Regions from separate parts of the Dyella koreensis genome, predicted to be linked through region 1. Evidence: riboswitches for the same ligand, from Rfam matches in the RefSeq annotation. Region 1 holds a riboswitch; each other region holds the start of a gene.

Region 1 (5,723 bases):
ACGCACCGCGCGATGCGGCCAGATCGATCAAGGCCTTCTGCGGCAGCTCCCAGACGGTGCGATAGATCAGGCGCAGGCGCTCCGGAATCGCGACGATGCCCTGGATGGAGCCTTCGGCCAGCTTGATCTGGTCGCGGACTTCCGGTGTCCACAGGCCGAGTGTCTTCAGCTCGTCGACCAGATGGCGGTTCACTACCAGGAAGTCGCCCGACAGCGTTTCGCGTTTGAACAGGTTGCTGACCTGCGGCTCGATGCACTCATAGCAGCCGGCGATGGAGGCGATGGTCGCGGTCGGAGCGATGGCGATCAGCAGCGAGTTGCGCAGGCCGTGCTGCTTGATGCGCGCACGCAGGGCATCCCAGCGCGCGGTGTCGTGCGGCGCGGCTTGCTGCCAGTAATCGAACTGCAGTTCGCCATTGGCTGCGCGGCTCTCGTCGAAGCCCGGATGCGCGCCGGCCTGTTCGGCAAGTTCGTTCGACATCGACAGCGCGTTGAAATAGATCTCTTCGGCGATGCGCGTCGACAGCGCCAGTGCTTCGGCGGAGTCGAACGGCAGGCGCAGCTTGAAGAACACATCCTGCAGGCCCATCACGCCCAGGCCCACCGGGCGCCACTTGCGGTTGGCGGTGGCGGCGGTGTCGATCGGGTAGAAGTTGAGATCGATCACGCGGTCCAGCTGACGCACCGCGGTGCGCGCGGTGGCAGCGAGCTTCTCGAAATCGAACACGCCGTCGACGACATGGCGCGCAAGATTGATCGAGCCGAGGTTGCACACCGCCGTCTCACCCGCGTTGGTCACCTCGAGGATCTCGGTGCACAGGTTGGACAGGTGGATGACGTTCTCGGCCTTGGCCGTCTGGTTGCTGGTGGCGTTGCTGCGATCCTTGAAGGTCATCCAGCCGTTGCCGGTCTGCGCCAAGGTGCGCAGCATGCGGGCGTACAGCTCGCGGGCCTTGACCTTCTTCGCGGCGAGGCCACTGGTTTCGGCTTCGCGATAGGCGCGCTCGAAGGTCTCGCCCCAGCTGTCGACGAAGTGCGGCACGATCTTGGGATCGAACAGCGACCAGTCGCCATCGCTCTCCACGCGGCGCATGAATTCGTCGGGAATCCAGTTGGCCAGGTTGAGGTTGTGCGTGCGGCGCGCTTCGTCGCCGGTGTTGTCGCGCAGTTCGAGGAATTCCTCGATGTCGGCGTGCCACGGCTCCAGGTACACGCAGGCCGCGCCCTTGCGCTTGCCGCCCTGGTTCACCGCGGCGACCGAGGCGTCCAGCGTCTTCAGCCACGGCACCAGGCCGTTGGAATGGCCGTTGGTGCCCTTGATCAGCGAGCCGCGCGAACGCACGCGCGAATAGGCCAGGCCGATGCCGCCGGCGAACTTGCTGAGCTTGGCGACGTCGCCGTACTTCTCGTAGATCGACTCCAGCGAATCGGTGGGCGAGTCGAGCAGGAAGCAGGAGCTGAGCTGTTCGTGCGCGGTGCCGGCGTTGAACAGCGTGGGCGAGCTGGCGATGTATTCCAGCGACGACAGCAAACGGTACAGCTCCAGCGTCTCGCCGATCTCGTTGCCGCCCAGCGCGCAGGCGATGCGCATGAAGAAGTACTGCGGCGTCTCGATGACCTTGCGCTGCTGCGGATGGCGCAGCAGGTAGCGGTCGTACACGGTGCGCAGGCCGAAGTACTCGAAGCGGCGCGTAGCGTGGACGTCGATGGCGTCGTTGAGCTTGCGCGCGTTGGCGGCAACGAAATCGCGCAGGCGACCGTTGAGGATGCCCAGTTCCGAGCCGCGTGCGATCGACTGCGAGAAGCTCTGGATTTCCTGGCCGCTCACTTCCTTGTCGACGTACGCGCCAAGTAGGCGCGCGGCGAGCTGGCCGTATTCGGGTTCTTCGGCAGTGAGCGCGGCGGCAGTGCGGATGGACAGTTCGTCCAGCTCGCGCGTGGTGGCGCCGTCGTACAGGCCGCCGATGGTCTTCAGGGCCACGCGCAGCGGGTCGACCGCGTGCAGGCCTTCGCCGGCGCGGGTCACCGCGCGCACGATCTTGTTGACGTCGACCACTTCCTGGCCGCCATTGCGCTTGGTGACGCGCATCTGGCCGGGGTTGTGCGGGGGAGTGAGGGCAAACGGGGTTTCCGCGATCGCTTCCATCGCCGCGGGCGTGTGGGTGGCAGGGGCCGCCTCGGCGGCGGGGAAAGCGGATGCGTCCGCGCGGTCGTCAGTGCGCTCGCGCGAGTCGGTATCGATAGGTTGCATGGCGGCATCGCTCCAGGCCAGGGAAAACATTCATCAACTACCTGCTCCCGCGCGCAGGGGCTGAGACGATGGCGATTTGCGCGGACGGTCGATCGGCAGGGCAACGCGCCCTGCGCCACGACGCGCTTCCCCGCGGAAGCCGCCATCACTCACCGCGAAGCTCAGTTCGCGATGTGCCGGCAGGTCTTCGGACTCGCAGACATGGGCCTTGCGACCCGGCCTACTCGCTCCCGCTTCCCAGCCACAGTGGGCCAGTGCGATGGGGGCTTTCGTTTCTGCTTACCGCTGCGGGGCAGTTCCGGATTCGCACCGGATTCCCTATTAAGCCAATCCGACCGTGGGTCTGAGAGTGGCACCGACGGGGCACAACATATCGGGTGGGATGGGGTGGGTCAACCCAATAAGTTGTGCATAAGGCGGTGGATAAGTGGGGTGGGGCGGGATGGGGTGCGGGGTTGGCGGGGATTGGAAATTTTTTAGTGGGGGTTCGGAAGTGTGGGGGTGGCTTCCTCTTCCTCGTGGGGGGCGGGAGCGGCCCTTGAGCCATTCCCGCCTACTTCGTCATTCCAGCGAAGGCTGGAATCCAGTAGTGAAGTGCTTCGATTGTCGCGTCTGCGTGCCCTGGCTCGCCTGCCGCGGGCTTCCGACTCGCTGCCGCGAGCCGGGTCACTTTCTCTTTGCTGGCCCAACCCCCCGAGGGGGCCTAGAGAGAAAGTAACCAAAGAGAAATGGCCTGAGAGCAGGCGGCGCGCTCTGTAGCTACGTCTTTACCAGTGTCAGACGTTGGGGTGGTTTTCTACGGGGCCTGTCCTCCAGCCCGGAAGCTCGATCATGGGTTCGCTTCGCATCTAGTGCGTGATCGTGAAATCCACTTCGATCGAATACGGCGCGGGGCTGCTCGGTGGTGCTGGCAGTTTCCAGGTGGCGAAGCGGCTGAGGAGGCAGGTGGCGACGTCGGTGGTGGGGCGGACTTCGACGCGGGTGAGGTTGCCGTCGGGTTGTACGTCGGCGACGAGGGTGAAGGGGGCTTTGTTGGCTTTCGGCAGGGAGCTGATGCAGCCCTTGAGTGCGTCGGTGGTCGGGTTGCCGATTTGGTCCCACAGCTGCTTTTGGTAGGCCGGGCCGGTGGCGCTGGCTTCGGTCAACTTGGCTTGCGTGACGCGCGTTGTGAAGTCGTCGCTGGGGGTATCCGCCGCGGCGGCGGTTAGCAGGGCCAGGATCAGCAGGCTGGACATGGCGGGCTCCGGTCACGGGGAAGGGCGCCACGTTACCAGCATGTGGTGGGTTGACGTGATGCTTCTTGAGGAGGCGGACGTATGTCGCTACGCGTAGGTATATGGATGGCCGCGCTGTTGCTGATCGGTGCCTGGGCGGCGCATGCCTCGGAGCGGCTGACGGTGCCGCGTGCCGACGGCGCGCAGACACCGCTGCAGGTGTATGAGCCGGTCAGCGCAAACGGTTGTCCGCCATTGCTGCTGGTTTCTCACGGCGCGGGTGGTAGCGAAAGCGGCCTGCGTTATGTGGGCGAAGCGATGAGCAAGGACGGCTGGCGTGTGCTGGTGATGGGGCATCGCGAGAGTGGCCTGCCGGTGTTGAAGCAGGACATGCGCAGTGACGGATTCAAGGGTGGTCTCACCGCACTGGTTACCGACGCGCCGGCGTACAAGGCGCGCTTTATGGATGTCGATGCCGCGCTGGCGTGGTCGGAGCAGCGTTGCCATGCATCGTTCAAGGCACTGCTGGGGCACTCGATGGGCGCCATCACGGTGATGCTGGAAGCTGGGGCGCGCAACAAACTGGGGTTGCAGCCGAAAGGCGGTTTCGATGCCTACGTGGCGTTGTCGCAGGAAGGGCCGGGGCCGGTGTTTCCCGATGGCGCATGGGCGCCGATCCGCGCGCCGATGTTGTTGGTCACGGGCACGCGCGATCAAGGGCTGGGCGGCGACTATCGCTGGCGCATGCAGGCGTTTGATGGATTAAGTCCGGGGTGTCGCTGGCTCGCCGTGGTTGATGGCGCGAACCATATGAACTTCGGCGGCGGGCAGTTTGCGGCGGGTGTGCAGCAGAGCACGACGACGCTGGTGGCGGCGTATCTGGATGCCTTGCGGGGTGGTCATTGCGGCACGCCGCCTGTCTTGAGCGGCGTCACCGTGAAGCAGAAATAGTCGCTCCGTAACGAGCTGCTGCGGAATTCTCAATCGGCGCGGTGTTCCGACGCCAGGTATTCCTCGCTCTGCATTTCGATCAGGCGCGATTCGGTGCGGCCGAATTCCGCGCGCAGGCGCTCGCCGTCGTACAGATCGGTAATCGGTGCGGCGGCGGAGAGGATCAGCTTGACGTGACGGTCGTAGAACTCGTCCACCAGCAGCACGAAGCGGCGAGCAGCGTCGTCGGTGTAGATGCTGAATTGCGGCACATTGGAGACGATCACGGCCGGACCGGCCTTGGCGATGGCGATGTAGTCCGCCACCGCGCGCGGGCCTTCGCAGAGTGCATCGAATTCAAACCACAGAATATTGCCGGCCTGCTTGCGCACCGGGATCGGGCGATCGTTGACGATGATTTCGCCGTTCTCGATCACGTCGCCCTGCGCTTGCGTGGTGAAGATGCGCGACAGTGAACGCTCGGCCTCGGCGCTGGGCGGGGTGAAATACACCGGTGCCTGGGTCAGTGCGCGCAGGCGCCAGTCGCGCGAGGAGATCATTTCCACCACGCGGCAGTGCTTTTCGATCAGTGCGATGGCGGGCAGGAAGCGCGCGCGCTGCAGGCCGTCTTTATAGAGATTCGCCGGCTGTGTATTGGAGGTAGTGACCAGGCTCACGCCGCGCGCGAACAGCGCTTCAAGCAGGGTGCCGAGGATCATCGCGTCGCCGATGTCGTTGACCAGGAATTCGTCCAGGCACAGCACGCGGCAGCGCGCGGCGAGGCCATCAGCGACCTCGAGCAGGGGATCCTGTCGTTCGCCGAGCTCGCGCAGGCGCTCGTGCACCTCACCCATGAAGCGGTGGTAGTGCCGGCGCAGTGCGACGCCATGCGGGAGGCTGGCGACGAAGAGGTCCATCAGGAAGGTTTTGCCGCGGCCGACGCTGCCCCACAGATACAGGCCGGGCACGGCTTCACGCGCCTCGTTGCCGAGCAGGGATTTCAGCCGTCCAAACAGACCACCGCCGTTCGAGGCCGGTGTTGCGCACAGGGCGGCGTGCATGCGGTCGAACTCGGGCAGCACGGCGAGCTGGGCCGGGTCGGATTCCCAGCGGTGCGCGGCGACGCCTTCGTGATAGCGCGCGCTGGGCGCGATCGAAAGATCTTCACTCATGAGGGGTAATCGAAGTAATGGCTCAGCTGCGCGGCGGCGGCAGCCAGTCGCGCACGTCGTGCTTGATCGCGCCGCGCAGGTCCATCAGACGGCGATGGAAGAAATGGCCGGTCTCGGGCATGCGCACGAGCTTGGGCGGCTGCGCCAGGCTGTCGA
Region 2 (5,723 bases), on a different contig from region 1:
GGCCTCCACCGTATAGCGCCACGGGCCGTCGCTGCGATTGGCGGCGTATACCTGGAATGCCGCGCCGGCTGTGCCGGTGTTGATGAATTGCAGTACGTAGCGACCCGTGGAGGTGTTTACGCTGCCCTGGATATCCAGCGCATACGGCAGTGCACGCGCCGGGCGGGTGGCATTCGATTCCGCGCCCGGCATGCTCTGCGTATTCGGCACGGTGGGAGCGGGCAGGGTGGAGCACTGCTGGTCAGCCTGCGCAGGGTAGCCGCTGGTGCCAGGCAGATTCGGCCACGCTGTATTGCTGCCGCTGAAGTCGAACACCGAGGTCAGGTCGCCGCACACGGCGCGGCGCCACGCGCTGATATTGGGTTCGGCGACGCCAAAGCGTTTTTCCAGGAAGCGCAGTACCGACGTGTGGTCGAACACTTCCGAGCAGACCCAGCCGCCGGTCGACCATGGCGAGATCACCGTCATCGGCACGCGGAAACCCAGGCCGATCGGCTTGCCGTTGCTGATCTCGCCCGTGGTGCTGACGGTGGAAAGGCCATTGGCGGATGACGAAGGCGGTGTCGGCGGCGGTACGTGATCGAAGAAACCACCGTTCTCGTCGTAGTTGAGGATGAACACCGTCTTGGCATACACGGCTGGGTTGGCGACCAGTGCGGCCAGCAGCTGCGCACTGAGGTTTTCGCCATAAGCCGGTTTGTAGTTGGCGTGCTCGGAGAGGTAGTCCGGCGCCACGATCCACGACACCTGCGGCAGCGTGTCATTCGCCACGTCGTTGGCGAACGCCGTCACTAGGTTTTGCACGGTCGCCATGCCGCGGTCGTACAGCGGCTGGCCCGCCGATGATTTCTTGAAGTTGCTGAACCAGGCCAGCGCGTTGTCGTCGAAATTGTTGCTCTGCTGATAGACCTTCCAGCTGATCCCCGCCGCCTGCAGGCGCTCCGCGTAGGTAGTCCAGCTGAAGCCTGCGCTCGGCTCGGTGTTGTCCAGCACCGCCGATTGCCCCACCGAAAGCCCGTTGCTGCCGGTGAAGAAATGCAGGCGGTTCGGGTTGGTCTGGGTCAGCGTGGAGCAGAAGTACTGGTCGCAGATGGTGAAGTTGTCGGCCAGCGCGTAATAGAACGGCAAGTCGTTGCGCGTGAAGTAACCCATGCCGAGGCCGGGCGAGCGCGCGGTATTCCATGAATCGAACTTGCCGTTGTTCCAGATCGCCGTGTCCACCGGATAGCTCATCGCCGGCGCATTGATGCAGATGCCGCTGGTGGTGGTCGTATCCATGTGGAACGGCAGCATGTAGCCCGCCGAGTTGCCGGTGTACGGCTGGTGCCACACGTTCTGCGCGCCGCCGGGCAGCAGCGCAGGCACGCGATCGGCGAATCCGCGCACGCCGGACAGGCTGCCGTAGTAGTGATCGAACGCGCGGTTCTCCTGCATGAAGATCACCACGTGCTGCACGTCGGTGATGGTGCCGCTGACGGACGCGGCGGGCGTCGCCAGCGCCTGCCGGATCGCCGGTGGCAGGGCGGACATCGCGGCCAGTCCGCCGGCGGAGGCGGCGGCCATCTTGAGGAAACTGCGTCGCTTGATGTCGTCGATCTCGCTCATGCCGCACTCCAGGTGGGCGCCGGCATGGGTGGCCGGCGGCAGGTGGAATTCCCCGCCGCCTAGGACAACTGATGGGTGTTGCAGGGCTGTGCCACTTGTGGGGCAGTTTTTTTTCGGGGGGTGGATGGGTGGGGTGCGGTGTCTATGCGCTGGATGCGCTGGGATCGGTGATGGATGCTCGCGATCCCGTTTCCTACTTCGTCATTCCGGCGTAGGCCGGAATCCAGGGAGTTGTCGCTCGGTTGCCGCGTTATCGCTCACTGGTCCGCCTGCGACGGGGTTTCGTCTCGCTGCTGCGAGACGAGTTACTTTTCTCTGCTTGCCCAGAGAAAAGTAACCAAAAGAGAGGGCACCCCGGTTGCGCGCCCTCCGGCTTCGCCTGCGGGTCCGTGAGGCTTGGCCGGGCTTTTCGACACGACGTCCCTGTCGTGTCGAAAAGGCATCGACGTCCTGTCGATGCCCCCTTCGGGGCCTGATCGTCCAACCCTCACCGCTCCACAGGGGACCCGGTGACGGGCTCGCTTCGCATCGCCCAGCAAAGATTAAAGAAAGAGCGGCTCCCTCTCCCCTCTGGGGAGAGGGTTGGGGTGAGGGGTGGGTGCTCGGGATCGCGCGGCTACTTGTTGCGGTTCTCTATAGGCAGCCTGCAAATCCCGACATATCGCCCGCGCTGCGCTAAGATCGCCGGACCTGAGGTGACTGCCGGCTTGGCTGGTGGTTGAAACGGGAATCCGGTGCGCCGTCTTTATGGCTATTCCGGAGCTGCCCCCGCAACGGTAGGCGAGATAACGATCAGCGAGAGCCACTGTGCTTAGGCATGGGAAGGTGCTGGTCGGGAAGGCATCACTGCTTTCGCTCGCGAGCCCGGAGACCGGCCTTGAGGTGAACCGGACATGCGGTGGGCGATGTCGTGGGTGGTGTGCGTCAGCACGCCGGCCAAGTCTCCCTCCGTCTGTCCTGACCCCATGCGTTCCGCGCGGGCAGGCGCGGTGTAGGAGCTCTCAGTGTCATTGCATGTTTCTTTTTTTCGCCGGTCTGCGTTGGCGGCCGCGGTGTCTTTCGTATGTTTGCCGGTGTTCGCCGCGGATGCGGCAGATGATTCGGCGAGTGATCTCAATGGCGTGGTGGTAACGGCCACGCGTACGGAGCAGACGCAGGCCAGTACGCTGGCGGCGGTGACGGTGATCGATCGGGCGGATATCGAGCGGCTGCAGCCGCAGTCGGTGCAGGATTTGCTGCAGGGTACGCCGGGTTTGTCGATCGCCAACAACGGTGGGCCGGGCAAGGCGACTTCCTTGTTTCTGCGCGGTACCGAGGCGGATCACGTATTGGTGCTGGTGGACGGCGTGAAGATCGGTTCGGCCACGCTGGGCCAGGCGTCGATCCAGAACATCCCGGTGGAGCAGATCGAGCGTATCGAGATCGTGCGCGGGCCGTTTTCGAGCCTGTACGGTTCGGAAGCGCTGGGTGGTGTGATCCAGATTTTCACGCGCCGTCCGCAGGGCGCGTTCGAGCCGAATTTCAATCTTGGCTATGGCAGCAACCAGAGCGTCCGCGCGGGTGCTGGGCTGGGCGGCAAGGTGGGTGACGGCTGGTATGCGGTCGAGGCGACGCATGAGAACACCGACGGTATCAATGCCTGCCGTGGCAAGCCTTCGCCGGGCGGCGCGGGTTGTTTTGTCTACGAACCGGATCGCGACGGGTTCCGCGACAGCTCGGTATCGCTCAAGGGCGGCTACCGCTTCAGCGAGGCCTGGGACGCGGATGCGCAGTGGCTGCGCAGCTGGGGCTATAACGAATACGACGGCTCGCTGACCAACCAGTCCGACGTGGTGCAGCAAGTGGGCGGCGCGCGTGTGCATTACCGCCCGAGCAAGTTGCTGACGCTGACCTTGAACGTGGGGCAGAGCGCGGATCTCAGCGACAACTACAAGAACGGCGTGTTCTCCAGCACCTTCAATACCCATCGCGATCTCGGTTCGCTGCAGGGCGATCTTGCGCTGGGTGGTGGGCTGTGGAGCCTGGGCTACGACTGGCAGCGCGATCGCGTGGACAGCACGACCACCTACGCGCGCGACCGTCGCCTCAACCGTGGCGTGTTTGGCCAGTGGCAGCAGGTTTTCGGCGCGCATTCGCTGCAGGCCAGCGTGCGCCGCGACGACAATCAGCAGTTCGGCGGCAAGACCACCGGCAGCGTGCTGTGGGGCTGGGACTTCACTCGCACCTTGCGGCTTACGGCGAGTGCGGGCACGGCATTCAAGGCACCGACCTTCAACGAGTTGTATTACCCCGGCTACGGCAGTCCGTCGCTGCGGCCGGAGAGTTCACGCAGCTACGAGCTGGGCCTGCGAGGCACGCATGGCTGGGGCGGCTGGTCGCTCAACGCTTTCGAAACGCGTATTCGCGACCTGATCGCCTATGACGCCTCGGTGGGGCTGCCGGGCAATGTGGAGCGCGCGCGCATTCATGGCGTGGAAGCGGTGGCGAATACCACGCTGGCCGGCTGGGATCTGCGCGGTACGGCAACCTGGCTCGATCCGCGCAACGAGAGCGATGGCCCCAATCACGACCGCCTGTTGCCGCGCCGTGCTGGGCGCAGCGCGCGCATCGATGCGGACCGCAGCTTTGGTGATTTCAGCATCGGTGCCAGCGTGTATGCCGCTGACCATCGCTATGACGACATCGCCAACCGCACGCGTCTTGGCGGCTACGCCCTGACTGATCTTCGCCTGGCTTACGCGCTGGATCGCAGCTGGAAGCTGCAGCTCAGCGCACGCAACGTGTTCGACAAGCGCTATGAGACCGCCGCGTTCTACAACCAGCTAGGGCGCACGGCGATGCTGAGCGTGAGCTATCAGCCGGCACGCTAAATCCTTCGACCTCTCTACGGAATGCTGACCATGAAACCACCGTCCTCGCGTTTCTCCATCCTGCTGCTGGTGTCGCTGGCCGCGGTGATGATCGCTACACGCTTTCATCATTTCGGCACGGCATTGAACTTGCCGGATGCCTCGATGGCGGTGTTCTTTCTTGGCGGGCTGAGTCTGCGCAAGCACCTCTACTTCGGCCTGTTCATGGTGTTGGCAGTCGTACTCGACTGGATCTCGGTGTCGTACGCCGGTGTCAGCGACTTCTGCGTGACGCCGGCGTATTCCTTCCTACTGCTGGCCTACGCGGTGCTGTGGTACGGCGGCCGCTGGTATGCCGATCGTCTGCAGGCGAGCGCCGGTTCGCTGGCCGGCGCGTTGGCCGTGGCGCTGCTTGCGGCGGCGTGCTCCTTCGCCATCTCCAATGGTGCGTTCTACTGGCTGGGCGGACGCTATGCGCAGCCGCACATGAGCGAATACCTCGCGCGGCTATGGCAGTGGGGTCCGCTGTTCGTACGTACCACGATGACCTACGTCGCGGTCGCGCTGGCGGGCTTTGCCATCTATCAGCGTGTGGTCGCGGCGCGTAGCGTCGCGGCGGAGCGCCGGGCATGACGAATCGCGAAGCGATGACCCCGGAAGAACGCCACCGCGAGCGCATGCAGCGCAAGAAGGAACTGGTGGATCGCAAGATCGCCCGCGCCACCATCGAGCGCGGTGTGCTGGTGGTGAACACCGGTAACGGCAAGGGTAAAAGTTCGTCCGGCTTCGGCATGCTGGCCCGCTCGCTGGGGCACGGTTTCCGCTGCGGCGTGGTGCAGTTCATCAAGGGCAGCTTCTCGACTGGCGAGGAAGCGTTCTTCCGCCGCTTCGCCGACGAGCTGGACTATCACGTGATGGGCGAGGGCTTCACCTGGGAGACCCAGGACAAGTCGCGCGATATTGCCGCCGCGCAGGCTGCGTGGGAGATCGCGGCGCGCATGCTGAGCGACGCGAGCTACGACTTTGTCTTGCTGGATGAGTTGAACATCGCCCTGGTCAAGCAGTACATACAGCTCGAACAGGTGCTGGCGGCCGTCGCCGCGCGTCCGCCGAATCAGCACGTGGTGATCACCGGTCGCGGCGCGCCGAGCGGGTTGGTCGAGGTGGCCGACACGGTGACGGAGATGCGCGTCGTCAAGCACGCCTTTGAAGCAGGCATCAAGGCGCAGAAGGGCATCGAGCTGTGAGCGCGCCGCGCCATTGTCCCGC
Region 3 (5,723 bases), on a different contig from region 1:
CTCCCCTCTGGGGAGAGGGTTGGGGTGAGGGGTGGGTGCTCGGGATCGCGTGGCTACGTAGCCTCCCGAGCCTCACATCATTAGCGCGACGGGCTATACCGCAACGTCAGATACGCCGTACGCCCCAGCTGGTTGTAGAAGCGCACCGTTTCATAGTGGTGGTCGAAGACATTGGCCACGCGTGCCTGCAGACTCCAGCCGGGCTGGAAGTTCCAGCTGGCGCGGAGGTCGACGGTGGCGTAGCCGCCGAGGCGTTGCAGGTTGGCGGCATCGTCGTAGCGGTAGCCTTCGCTGTTTACCGTGCCGCCGATGCTGAAGGCGCCGAGGTCGCGGTCGAGGTCGATGCGGGCGATGCGTTCGGGGCGGCGTGCGAGCAGGTTGCCTTGCTGGCTACCGGCGCTGCGGTTTTCGGGTTTCTGGAAGGTGAGGTAGCCGCGTACGTGCCAGCCGTCCACGTCGGCGCCGAGTTGGCCTTCGAGGCCGCGGATGCGTGCCTTGCTGACATTGATGGGTACGAAGTTGGCGTCGTAGCCGATGAGGTCGGTGATCTTAGTCTGGTAGGCGTTGACCGCCCAGTTCCACACGCCGGGGCGTCCGGACAGGCCGATCTCGGCGGTGCGCGACTTCTCCGGCTTCAGATCCGGATTGGCGGTGGGGAAGCCGAAGAAGGGCGGGAAGTACAGGTCGTTGAAGGTCGGTGCGTGGAAGGCGGTGCCGTAGGAGGCGGTGAGCTTCATCCCGTTGGTGAAGCTATAGCCGTAGGCAGCGGCGCCCGTGTTGTGGTTGCCGAACTGCTGGTTGTGGTCGTGGCGTGCCGACAACTGCAGCTCGTGCGCATCGAACTGGCCCTGGTAGAAGGCGAACACACCGGTGTTATTGCGCGAGGTGCGCAGATAGTCGGTGTCGCTGCGCAGATGTTCCTGCTGGTAGTCCACGCCCGCGCTGAGCAACTGGCCCGGCGCCAGCGTGACGTCGTTCTGCCACGAGGCCTGGTTGCGGCGGGAATACAGATAACCCTCGCGCACCATGTTCGCGCCGAGGTCGGCACGGTTGAGATAGTTGTCGGCGCGGTCCAGGTTCTGGCCGGCGCTCAAGCTCATCTTCCAGGCGTCGAGCACGGCGAAGCTCAGCTTCGTACCGGCCACCTGCTGCGAACGGCGCGTGTAGTTCTGGGAGTCGCCGTCGTACTCGATGTCGCCCTTGCTCTTGAGCAGGCTGGCGCTCAGTTCGGTGCCGTTGTCCCAGCGATAGCCACCGCTCAGGGCGCCGTTGTAGGTGCGATAGCCATCGAGGTCGGGCTCGTCGGTGAAGCAGCCGCCGACTTTCTTCGCGGCGGCACGGCAAGCGTTGATGCCGCGGGTGTACTGGCCACCGATGCTGGCGTTGTACCAGGCGTGCTCGGTGCCGCCGGAAAGACCGAACTGACCATTGACCAGACGATGGCTGCCGGCCGTCACGTTCAGTGACGGCGTCGGGTTCTCACCGGCCTGGCCGTGGCGCGTAAAGATCTGGATCACGCCACCGATCGCATCCGAGCCATACAGGCTGGAGCGCGGCCCGCGCACGATTTCGATGCGCTCGATCTGTTCCACCGGCAGCTGCTCGAAGGCCGGAATGCCGGCGCCGACGGTGCCAATGCGCACACCGTCCACCAACACCAGCGTGTGCGAGGAATTAGTGCCGCGCATGAAGAGCGAAGTCTGCTGACCGATGCCGCCCGCGTTGCCGAAGGCCACGCCCGGCAGGCCGCTCAGCAGATCCTGCACTGACTGCGGCTGCAGACGCTCGATGTCCGCGCGGGTGATCACCGTCACCGGCGCCAGCGTTTCGTCCACCGGCATCGCCGAGCGCGTGGCGGTCACCACGACGGGGGAAAGCTGCTGCGTGCCGTTCTGGTCGGCGGCATGTGCCATCGCGATGCACGACAGCAGCGCCGTCGCCAACAGGGTCTTCTTCATCTTGCGTTCCTCGCCGCGCCACGCGCACGGCTCATGAGTTCACGAGCTGGCGACGACGCAGGAGGGAAGAACGGAACGACGGCAGGCGACATGCGCCGACACGTGGTTCGACATCGCCCGCCGCGAGTCACCAGGTATGCATCCGGGCCGGTCTCCGGGCTCACGAGTGCGATGCATCGCGCATCGCTTTCCGCGGCAGCCTTCCCATGCCAAGGCACAGTGGCGTGTCGCCGCGAAAAAAATCTCTCGCTTACCGTTGCGGGGGCAGCGCCGGCATTGCCGCCAAGAGGCAAGGCGCACCGGCTTCCCGTTTCATCCCTTGGACATGCGGTCGTTGGGACACCCGAACAAACGCAACTTTAACGGTTGGAGTGAGGTGTTGGCAATTGAAGTGGCGCCACTCGAGCCTGCGGATGCGCTATTTCATGCGACCTCGTTTGGGCGTCTATACGTCTTCGATGAAGGAATTTGCGAACACTGCATGCGAGTAATAACCAGTGGATAGCAAGTTTCAAGCAAGCCACAAGCAAGTTTACAGAAAGCTTCATAAGTACTTGTTTAAGCGGTGAATGTAAGCTCCGCGCAAGCGTGAAATTTTTGTTGACGTGCGTCACTTCTCCCGCTTATGTTCGATGCGGAATCGCCAGAAATTACGTACCGGTTCATGGGGCATGGGGATGCCTCTTCTATCCAGAAGCCGGTGACTTACGACGGTCTCGACGTGTTCTTGCGATTCGTGTTCGGCGCTTGCGCCTATCGGCCTTAAGGCCATTTTGGGGAGAAAACTAATGATTAAGTACCAACACGCCCGTCGGGCGCCGTTGTGGCGTCAGACTGCGCTCGCAGCTGCCCTGAGCATGAGTCTGGCCGGTGTTGTCGTCGCTCAGTCGAACGCGTCGGGCACGATCTTTGGCCGTGCTGACGAAACGGGTGCGACCGTTCATATCGAGAACCTCGACAACGGTCTGATCCGCGATATCACGGTTGATTCGTCCGGTCGCTATCGCGCAGCGTCGTTGCCGGTGGGCCGCTACCGCGTGAGCCTCCAGAAGGACGGCAAAACCATCAACTCGCGCGACAACGTGCAAGTGGTCGTGAGCACGGGTACCGAGATTTCGTTTGCTGCCGCGGCCGCCGCGAATACGGGCGCGAAGAACCTCGAAGGCATCCAGGTCGTAGCCAACGCGTTGCCCGCTATCGACGTCTCGTCGGTCGACTCGCGTACGGTGTTGACTTCCGAACAGCTGCAAAAGCTGCCGATCCTCAATAACGTGAACGCAGCGGCATTGCTGGCGCCGGGCACCACCGGTGGCGACAGCCGTTACGGCAACGCGATCTCCATGGGCGGCGCGTCGGCTGCCGAGAACCAGTACTACATCAACGGTTTCCCGGTTACCAACCCGCTTACGGGCCTTGGCTTTACCAGCCTGCCGTTCGATGCCATCGATCAGGCGCAGGTGTTCACCGGTGGTTACGGCGCTGAATATGGTCGCTCCACGGGTGGTGTGGTCAACATCATCACCAAGCGCGGCACCAATACGTGGAAGGCGGGCGCCGAGGTCATGTGGACGCCGTCGGCACTGCGTTCTACTCAGCGCGCTATCTACTTCCCGGTGGGCAGCGGCCGTCCGACCGACGGCAAGGTCTTCTTCCGTCCGGATGAGAAGAGCACCCTGACGCAGTACGGCGTCTATATCGGCGGCCCACTGATCAAGGACAAGCTGTTCTTCTATGGCTCCGCCGAGCTGAACGATACTTCGGGCCTGACACAGTTCGGCCAGAACAATGGCACCACCGGCAACAGCACGAAGACCACGACGGATACGCGTCAGGTCACCCGCTGGATGACCAAGGTCGACTGGAATATCACCGACAGCCACATCCTTGAGTTCACCGGGCTGGGCGAGGATTCGATCCAAGATACCAACATCTATAACTACAACTACAACACGGGTGTTACCGGAACGCTGAAGGGCACGGAACACCAGAAGAACACCGGCATTGCCAATTCGGCACCGGGCGGCAAGGTTTATGTGGGCAAGTACACGGGTTACATCACCGACAGCCTGACGATCAACGCCTTGTATGGCGAAAGCAGCGCAGATCACGTGGACTCGGTGGCCGGCTCCTCTGGCGGCGTTTGCCCGAACATCACGGATAACCGCAAGACGGGCGGTCGCATCAGTTGCGCACCGGTCGGCGGCAATTTGCTCGTGCCAGGCGCCAACGATAAGACGAAGGCATTCCGCTTCGACGTCGAATACCACCTCGGCTCGCACACGCTGCGTGGCGGTATCGATAATCAGACGCTGGAGTCGTACTCCGGTCGAGCGACCCAGGGCGGCGCGCTGTGGACCTACTATGACGCTACGGACAACTTCTCCACTGTTCCGGGCATGCATGTGCCAGCCGGCGCAACCGAAGTCGCGCAGCGCACGATCTTTAGTGCGGCGGGCAAGGTGAAGGTCGAGCAGCAGGCGCAGTACATTGAAGACCATTGGCAGGTCAGCGATCGCTGGCTGGCCTATCTCGGCCTGCGCAACGAGCAGTTCAAGAACTACAACACCGACGGTGTCGTGTTCATCAAGCAGCGTCACCAGCTTGCCCCTCGCCTGGGTCTGACCTGGGACGTGTTCGGCGACTCCACGTTCAAACTGTACGGCAATGCGGGCCGCTACCATCTGGCTGTTCCGTCCAACGTGGCTATCCGCGGTGCGGGTCCGCAGCGTTTCGAGAACCAGTACTTCACCTATAGCGGTGTGGATCCGGCCACCAACGCTCCGATCAACCCGACGCCGATCAGCAATGTGTTCTTCGCGAACGGTGCGAACGGCACGGCGCCGAATCCGGTGACGCTCGCCAAGAAGGGCATCAGCGCCTACTACCAGGACGAGTACATCCTTGGCTTCGACAAGCAGCTGGCGCCTAGCTGGTCCTTCGGTGCGAAAGCTATCTATCGCAATCTGAAGAGCATCATCGATGACGTCTGCGACGCCCGTCCGTTCCTCAACCATGAGGCCGCTGCCGGTACGCCGATCACCAACCCTGCCTTCACCAATTGGGCGACCGATGGCGCACCCTGCCTGCTATTCAATCCCGGCAAGGGCGGCACCTTCACCATCGATCACGATGGCAAGGGCACGCTGAAGAACGTGACATTGTCGGCGAAGGAGTTCGGCTTCCCGGAGATGAAGCGCAAGTACTACGCCTTGAACGTGTACCTCGAACATCAGTTCGACCAGAAGTGGTACGGCAAGGTCGAGTACGTGTGGTCGCACAACTACGGTAATTCGGAAGGCCTGCTGCTCTCCGACATCGGCCAGATCGATCCTTCAGTGACCCAAACGTGGGACTTCAAGGAGATCATGTACGGCGCGACCGGCAATTTGCCGAATGATCGTAGGCATCAGGTCAAGGCCTATGGCTACTATCAGATCACGCCGGAATGGCTGGTTGGCGGTATCGTGCAGGTGTCTTCCGGTCGACCGAAGAACTGCCTCGGTATCTATCCGACCGATCCCTACCAGTACGGTTCGTCGTACTTCTACTGCAATGGTCAGACCGCACCGCGTGGCAGCCAGGGCACGCTGCCTTGGAACTACACGCTCAACCTGAGCACGGAATATCGCCCCGCCTGGGCTGGTCACAAGCTGGCGTTCAACCTCGATGTGTTCAACGTTTTCAACCAGCAGCGCGCACAGAACCAGATCGAGACGTATCAGTTGGGAAGCGGTGCTCGCAGCGGTACCTATGGCCGCGTGATCA

Evidence for each region. Region 1 has a riboswitch for cobalamin ahead of ISS97_RS08540 (ribonucleoside-diphosphate reductase subunit alpha). Riboswitches for the same ligand answer to the same signal wherever they lie in the genome.
Region 2: linked by a shared signal. The riboswitch ahead of btuB (TonB-dependent vitamin B12 receptor) and the one ahead of ISS97_RS08540 (ribonucleoside-diphosphate reductase subunit alpha) in region 1 are both predicted to bind cobalamin.
Region 3: linked by a shared signal. The riboswitch ahead of btuB (TonB-dependent vitamin B12 receptor) and the one ahead of ISS97_RS08540 (ribonucleoside-diphosphate reductase subunit alpha) in region 1 are both predicted to bind cobalamin.

What each region holds. Positions count from the first base shown of each region.
Region 1 covers NZ_JADIKD010000009.1:247,181-252,903, reverse strand. Annotated here, with positions in the region: gene ISS97_RS08540 (ribonucleoside-diphosphate reductase subunit alpha) at 1-2,146, opposite strand, end outside; cobalamin riboswitch at 2,413-2,626, opposite strand; gene ISS97_RS08535 (peptidase C13) at 3,100-3,486, opposite strand; gene ISS97_RS08530 (alpha/beta hydrolase) at 3,568-4,416, shown strand; gene zapE (cell division protein ZapE) at 4,446-5,567, opposite strand; gene ISS97_RS08520 (alpha/beta hydrolase) at 5,590-5,723, opposite strand, start outside.
Region 2 covers NZ_JADIKD010000008.1:281,869-287,591, forward strand. Annotated here, with positions in the region: gene ISS97_RS06920 (phosphocholine-specific phospholipase C) at 1-1,605, opposite strand, end outside; cobalamin riboswitch at 2,282-2,499, shown strand; gene btuB (TonB-dependent vitamin B12 receptor) at 2,610-4,475, shown strand; gene ISS97_RS06930 (hypothetical protein) at 4,497-5,087, shown strand; gene cobO (cob(I)yrinic acid a,c-diamide adenosyltransferase) at 5,102-5,701, shown strand; gene ISS97_RS06940 (cobyrinate a,c-diamide synthase) at 5,698-5,723, shown strand, end outside.
Region 3 covers NZ_JADIKD010000006.1:62-5,784, forward strand. Annotated here, with positions in the region: gene btuB (TonB-dependent vitamin B12 receptor) at 81-1,958, opposite strand; cobalamin riboswitch at 2,087-2,320, opposite strand; gene ISS97_RS02015 (TonB-dependent receptor) at 2,747-5,723, shown strand, end outside.